2 linked regions of the Thermocoleostomius sinensis A174 genome follow. Each later gene encodes a partner of the first gene's protein in a complex. Links are inferred from orthologs where the notes say so. Each region holds a gene or a part of one and is shown on either strand. Other genes may lie near its edges. The genes, in order: carB and carA.

What was found.
Region 2: the proteins of carB (region 1) and carA are in contact, whole or in part, in a solved structure (PDB 1KEE), measured with the Escherichia coli proteins. The link is inferred for Thermocoleostomius sinensis A174 from one-to-one orthologs.

The regions. Positions count from the first base shown.
Region 1 is NZ_CP113797.1:2,620,097-2,624,298, forward strand. The notes cover bases 122-4,000. They hold carB (carbamoyl-phosphate synthase large subunit), read right to left. Parts: upstream 3,607-4,000; coding sequence 322-3,606; downstream 122-321. Outside these bases: OXH18_RS11295 (MarR family winged helix-turn-helix transcriptional regulator), read left to right, coding at 4,024-4,202. UniProt on the Escherichia coli protein: Large subunit of the glutamine-dependent carbamoyl phosphate synthetase (CPSase).
Region 2 is NZ_CP113797.1:3,894,257-3,897,353, forward strand. The notes cover bases 281-3,054. They hold carA (glutamine-hydrolyzing carbamoyl-phosphate synthase small subunit), read left to right. Parts: upstream 281-968; coding sequence 969-2,141; downstream 2,142-3,054. Other genes in these bases: OXH18_RS16905 (hypothetical protein), read left to right, coding at 281-851; OXH18_RS16915 (bestrophin family protein), read left to right, coding at 2,397-3,054. In the rest of the region: more of OXH18_RS16905, read left to right, coding at 54-280; more of OXH18_RS16915, read left to right, coding at 3,055-3,097. UniProt on the Escherichia coli protein: Small subunit of the glutamine-dependent carbamoyl phosphate synthetase (CPSase).

The sequences.
Region 1 (4,202 bases):
TGGGCTTAATGTAGTTCAGTCTACGCAACATGAAAACTTCGCAAAGTGGTTGTAGGAACCGTACGAAAAGCGTGTTGATGCAGTCAAACTAGTAGAAGTTCCCTAAAAACCCATAAAAAAAGACCCAGCAGCCCCCCTGCTAGGTCAATTCCATGAACGTCACTTATCTTGTACTTAATGTATCGAGCTAGCCCCGCTTCCAGCCTCGTCTATTTGGTTCGCCTGAATGGGTGATTCAAGAAAAAATCGTATTAGTGGGGAAGGGGGAAATGGTGATGGGTGATGACTTTAGATGTCACTATTCCCCATTCTCCCTAAAATTCACCTCCCCACATAGTCCTGAATTGCTTTTACATCGAGCGGTTGAGACTGAAGCGATCGAATCGCAGCCGCAGTAGCTTTGGCAGCAGCAATCGTCGTAACGATCGGCACCTTGTAGGCTAGGGCATTGCGACGAATATAGCGATCGTCGATTTGGGCAGCGGCCCCGATCGGGGTATTGATAATTAACTGAATTTGCTCATTCTTGATTGAATCCACCACATTGGGGCGACCTTCGTGCATTTTCAGCACCAGTTCCACATCGGCTAGCCCATGTTCTTGCAGAAGCTTGCGCGTACCAGCGGTAGCAACGACTTTGAAGCCTAACTCCATCAGATCTTTGACAACCGGAATGACAGCCGCCTTATCGCGATCGTTAATTGAGACAAACACAGTTCCTTTGGAGGGTAGCAACTGAGAAGCGCCCAGTTCAGCTTTGGCAAAGGCTTTCCCAAAATCGGTGTCGATGCCCATGACTTCGCCCGTCGATCGCATTTCTGGACCCAGAATGATGTCGCTGCCGGGGAATTTGGAGAAAGGCAGCACAGCCTCCTTAACAGCAATGTGGCTAGGGATGATCTCTTGGGCAAAGCCGAGCGATTTCAGGGTTTCACCCGCCATGACACGCACGGCCATTTTGGCCAGAGGCACGCCGATCGCCTTGGAGACAAACGGCACAGTACGCGAAGCGCGGGGATTGGCTTCCAGAATATATACTTGGTCGCCTTGTACAGCATACTGGATGTTCATCAAGCCGACCACATTCAGCGCTTTGGCCAGTTTGACTGTCCACGATCGAATCGTTTCCAGCGCCACCTCAGATAAGGAGATAGTGGGAATTGAACAGGCCGAATCACCAGAGTGAATTCCCGCTTGCTCAATATGTTCCATGATGCCACCAATTACTACTGTACCCGTCTGGTCAGCAATCGCGTCTACGTCTACCTCGATCGCATTTTCTAGGTACTTGTCAATCAAAATTGGGTGATCGGGTTCCACCTGCACCGCATAGGTCATGTAGCGCTCTAGATCGGCGTCGGAATAGACGATTTCCATTGCGCGTCCCCCCAACACATAACTGGGGCGCACCACCACGGGATAGTCGATGCGTTTAGATACCTGCAACGCTTCATCGTAGCTGCGGGCAATTCCATTGGGCGGTTGGCGGATGTCGAGTTCGCGCAGAATTTTTTCAAATCGCTCTCGGTCTTCAGCCGTGTCGATCGAATCGGGCGACGTACCCCAAATTTTAGTTGGCACATCGGGATTCTGGCTGAGAAACTCTTGCAGCGGCACTGCCAACTTTAGCGGCGTTTGTCCACCAAATTGAATAATTACGCCTTCGGGATGCTCGGTTTCTACGATGTTCAACACATCTTCTTTCGTCAGCGGTTCAAAGTAGAGCCGATCGCTGGTGTCATAGTCGGTAGAGACCGTTTCGGGGTTGGAGTTAACCATAATCGTTTCGAACCCATCTTGCCGCAGCGCAAACGACGCATGACAACAGCAATAGTCAAACTCAATACCTTGCCCAATGCGGTTGGGGCCACCGCCCAAGATCATGACCTTGCGGCGATTGGACGATAACACCTCGGATTCAACCGCCGCTGTTTCCTGTCCTTCTTCAATGGAACTGTATTCCGACTCATACGTGGAATAGTAATAGGGCGTCAAGGCTTCAAACTCAGCAGCACAGGTATCGACGGTTTTATATACAGGGATAATCCCGAGAGATTTGCGATAGGCTCGCACCGCATCTTCGGTGGTTTTGGTCGCATAGGCAATTTGGCGATCGCTGAAGCCTTGCTGTTTAATGGCGTATAGCTGCTCCCGCGTCAGGTTTTTTAGCGGTGTTTTCTTCAAAAACTTTTCGGTTTCCAGCAGTTCCCGCAATTTGTCTAAAAACCAGGGATCGATCGCCGTCAGTTCATAGATTTCGTCATTGGTCATACCCATCTGCATCGCATGGCGCACTGTGAAAATCCGCTCTGGGTTAGGAGTGCGCAGTCCGGCCCGCAGTTGTTCTAAGCTCGGCACTTTCTCGGCGCGATCGCAGCCCCAGCCAGCACGACCTGTTTCCAGCGATCGCAGCGCTTTTTGAAACGATTCTTGGAAGGTGCGGCCGATGGCCATGGCTTCGCCCACCGATTTCATCTGCGTAGTGAGCACGGGCTGGGAACCGGGGAATTTCTCGAAGGCAAAGCGCGGAATTTTGGTGACAACATAATCGATCGTCGGTTCAAAACTCGCCGGAGTTTTCTTGGTAATGTCGTTAGGAATTTCGTCCAATGTATAGCCCACCGCCAGCTTGGCCGCCATCTTAGCAATCGGGAAGCCTGTAGCTTTTGAGGCCAGCGCCGAACTGCGCGAGACACGCGGGTTCATCTCGATCACAATTACTTCGCCTGTTTCGGGGTTGACCGCAAACTGAATATTAGAACCGCCCGTTTCTACGCCGATTTCGCGAATAATTTTGATCGAAGCATCGCGCAGGCGTTGATATTCTTTGTCGGTCAGGGTTTGTGCTGGCGCGACTGTGATTGAGTCGCCCGTGTGCACCCCCATTGGGTCAAGGTTTTCGATCGAGCAAATAATGACCACGTTATCCGCCAGATCGCGCATCACCTCTAGCTCATATTCCTTCCAGCCCAGCAATGATTTTTCAATCAAAATTTGTGACACGGGGCTAGCATCTAACCCAGACTGTGAAATTTCTTCAAATTCTTCTTGGTTATAGGCAATACCGCCGCCAGTTCCCCCCAAGGTAAACGCGGGACGGATGATTAGAGGATAGGAGCCAATTTGCTGAGCGATTGCTTTAGCTTCGGCCATACTGGTTGCCAAGCCCGAGGGACAGACGCCCACACCAATCCGTTCCATTGCCTCTTTAAACAGCTTGCGATCTTCCGCCATTTCGATCGCTGGCAGTTTGGCACCAATTAGCTCGACCCCATACCGCTCAAGGACACCAGTCTTTGCCAGCGTCACCGCCAAGTTTAGCGCCGTTTGACCACCCATCGTTGGTAACAGCGCATTGGGGCGCTCGGACTCAATAATTTTTTCAACTAGTTCTGGCGTCAGAGGTTCAATGTAGGTGCGATCGGCGGTTTCTGGATCGGTCATGATCGTGGCAGGGTTGGAGTTCACCAACACCACTTCATATCCCTCTTCGCGCAGGGCTTTACACGCTTGAGTGCCAGAATAGTCAAACTCACAGGCTTGCCCAATGACGATCGGGCCAGAACCAATTAGTAAAATTTTGTGAATATCGGTGCGACGAGGCATAGGGTCAAAGCCAATGTCAGGGTCTAAATCCAACTTATTTTAGAGGGTATTTTGTCGATCGTTCTGAATCGCCTGATTCAAGTTTGTGACGAATCCTCTGCGAAGATAGAGAATTTTGCCCTCAGCACCGCCTCTCTGTATCGCCTTCAGTATTGCCTCGCCTTTGCGGGTTGAGGATGCTTTGCTTCGCGCCTCAGCAAGTTCGCTATAGTGGTACCGATCGCCTCGTGGCAATGGGAAAGCCTATTAGAATTAATTATTAGCACGCGAACCATAACGATGCTTACCATTCCACTTACAAGCGTTTTTACAATAGCTACTCTCACATAAACGCTATGTGCGGCTTTTCTAAAGTGCCATGTCGAGTCTGCGCAGTCGCACAGTGTGTCCTATATAAATTAATCTTTAATTATTCCAATGAGTTCTACGTTGTCCAACCACGAGTCTTTTAATCATCACAGTTCACACTGGCAGGCTAAAGCTCCTCAAAGCATTGGCTACCGCATCAAGCTCTTATCCCAACTGTTGACTCGTCAGTTTCAAGACACCCTAGAACCCCACGGACTCACACCGTTTCACTGGGTGGTGCTGTGCTG
Region 2 (3,097 bases), 1.3 Mb from region 1 along the record:
GGAACCGAGGATTGTACTCAGAAATCAGGCATCTTAAAGAAGGAACCTAATCCATGCATCGAGGATTGCAATTTATTTCTGGAATGGCGATCGGGGGGTTGTTTATCATCCTCTGCGCTGGAGTCGTGGCGTTGCTTTCGATGGCCCCCGTTTTAGTGCAAGGGGGAATTGCTAGCGTGTATCTGGGAGAACCCGGGCAAGGTGTGCGAATATCTGGACATCACTTGACTTGTGCTCAAGCGCCAACCATTGATCGCTGTACGATTCAACTTGAGGGGACTCCCTTAACGCTGCAAGTCAGCTATGGTGACGCCGAACGCCGAATTTTTCACGAAACCGCCCGCTGTGAAGCCACCTATGGCGATCGTCCGCTTGGCTGCGATCTGCATTACTACTATGGCACCGGAAAATTACCCATACTGACCATCCGAGAATCCTTGGGGCTGAGTCCGTCAACCTTGCAACGCCTGTATCAAGATAATTTTCTGATTCAATTCGGCGGCGATAACTTGCTGAAGCAGAGTACTGTCATTGTAGTCACTTGCGGCGTATTGGCCGCCCTCAGTCTCTCGATTTCCTCGTATCCTGCCAATCCATGGGTTGCCATTATGATGAACGGTATGGCAGGGTTGTTAGGAGCGCTGATGATTCGTAACCCACTTCATACTCTGTGGGGTGAATGGTCACTGCTGGTAATCACAGGAGGAGCGATGGCGGTGGGAACAATTGCATGGTTTTGTAGCCGCCGAGTTTCTAGAATTTTATATGGCTTCAGTGGCGGACTAGTTATTACGGGATTTTTATGGGGGTTCTCGTTGCTGCTGCTGATCCTATTGGGCTATGCAGCTTAAGTGAGCATACTACAATGAGCAAGGCAATCAGCAAGGCAAATCGTTTTGCATGAGACGATCGAGCCTTGCCATCCCAGCGTAGTATTAGAACGCTCATTTATTCGGGAAAGGGGGTCTATGCTGTTTTCGAGTTCAAATCCGGCTCTCCTCGTCCTAGCCGACGGCACCGTCTTTAAGGGGTGGTCGTTTGGGGCAACTGGAACGACGATCGGCGAAGTGGTCTTTAATACCGGTATGACGGGGTATCAGGAAGTGTCAACTGATCCCAGCTATCTGGGGCAGATTGTCACTTTTACCTATCCAGAACTAGGGAATACAGGCGTCAATTTAGAAGACGAAGAATCAGAGCGTCCTCAAATTGCCGGAGCGATCGCTCGCAACGTTTGCTTCAAGCCGAGTAACTGGCGATCGACACAATCGTTTCCGGACTATCTCAAGCAGCATGGCATTCCAGGCATTTATGGCATTGACACGCGCACACTGACGCGCAAGCTGCGATCGAGTGGAGCCATGAACGGGGCAATTTCTACCGAAATTCTTGATCCAGCCGATCTATTGATGAAGGTGCAAGAGGCCCCTAGCATGGCTGGTCTTAACTTGGTCAAGCAGGTTTCTACTAAAAAAGTCTATGAGTGGTCTGATCCAACTAGTCCAATTTGGGAATTTCGTCCCACTCTCGATGTGTCTACTTCTGAACAGCCGCTTACGGTAGTGGCGATCGATTTTGGCATTAAACGCAACATTTTGCGCCGCTTGGCTAGCTACGGTTGCCGCATTATTGTTGTGCCTGTCAATACATCGCCTGAAGAAATTCTGAAGTACAACCCCGACGGTATTTTTCTATCTAATGGGCCAGGCGATCCTGCGACCGTGACAGAAGGCATTGAAACGGTACGTGCCCTCATGTCTAGCCAGAAGCCGATGTTTGGTATCTGCATGGGGCATCAAATTTTGGGCTTATCGTTGGGTGCAGAAACCTTTAAGCTGAAGTTCGGGCATCGCGGCTTAAATCACCCGTGTGGCTTGAGTCAGCAAGTAGAAATTACTAGCCAAAACCACGGCTTTGCTATTGATGCCAATTCCCTATCCGCGTCTGAGGTAGAAATCACTCACCTGAACTTGAACGATCGTACAGTGGCAGGCTTACGCCACAAGAGGTTGCCTGTTTTCTCAGTGCAATATCATCCAGAAGCGAGTCCTGGACCCCACGATGCTGACTACCTGTTCAATCAGTTTGTTCAGTCCATGCGAGACTATCGCCAGCGACAGCAGCCCAGTCTATCGCTTTAAGCGTCAAGCAAATCTCCATCTAACGTTTACTAACTGCCCCCTGTGCTTAGGCAGGGTATGGGCACAACTGAGTAGGGACACCATTGTCGTGTCTCTTTTTTTGAGCCAGCGAGGTTAAAGTTTGACTGGCTCTGCGCGATCGATTCTGGGCATCCTACAGCTACCTAGCTTGGCGATCGGTGTGCTCGATGCTTTGCTAAGAGTCCAATTCCGTCCTCATCGCTCATTACTCCTCCCTTCTACAGGACTGTACCCATGCTTTGGAAGCAACGAACTTGGTTTCAGCTAGCCCTTCAACTACGCGGCTCGGTTGTTCCAGCGGTTTTGCCTCGTACTCTACTTTACGGACTCTTCGCCACCCTGCTGGTGCTGCTGAATCAAAATGGACGATCGTTCAATTTGTCATCGTCTGCCAGCATTCTGCTCAACCTTGTACTGGGCTTGCTGCTTGTTTTCCGCACCAATACAGCCTATGAGCGGTTCTGGGAAGGGCGGCGGTTATGGGGAATGATGATCAACACTTCCCGTAATTTGGCTCGGCATATCTGGGTTAATGTACTTGAAAAAGATCCGCAAGACCGAATGGAGAAGAAATCCGCGCTGGACCTCATCGTGGCGTTTGCTGTGGCAACCAAAAACCAGTTGCGACAAGAACCAGTGAATGAGGAACTATTGCCCTTGTTATCTAGCTCTCGCTATCAGTCGCTAAAATTGATGAATAATCCAGCTTTGGAGATTGCGCTTTGGCTTCAAGATTATCTACAGCAGCAATATCATCAGCAATGTCTAGATAGCTATCAATTAGCTAGTATGAATAAGCTAATTAATGATCTGGTGGATTGTTTAGGCGGCTGTGAACGGATTCTGAAAACTCCCATCCCAATGGCCTATGCAATTCATCTGAAGCAATTGTTATTAGTGTATTGCCTAATTTTGCCGTTTCAATTTGTTCAGGA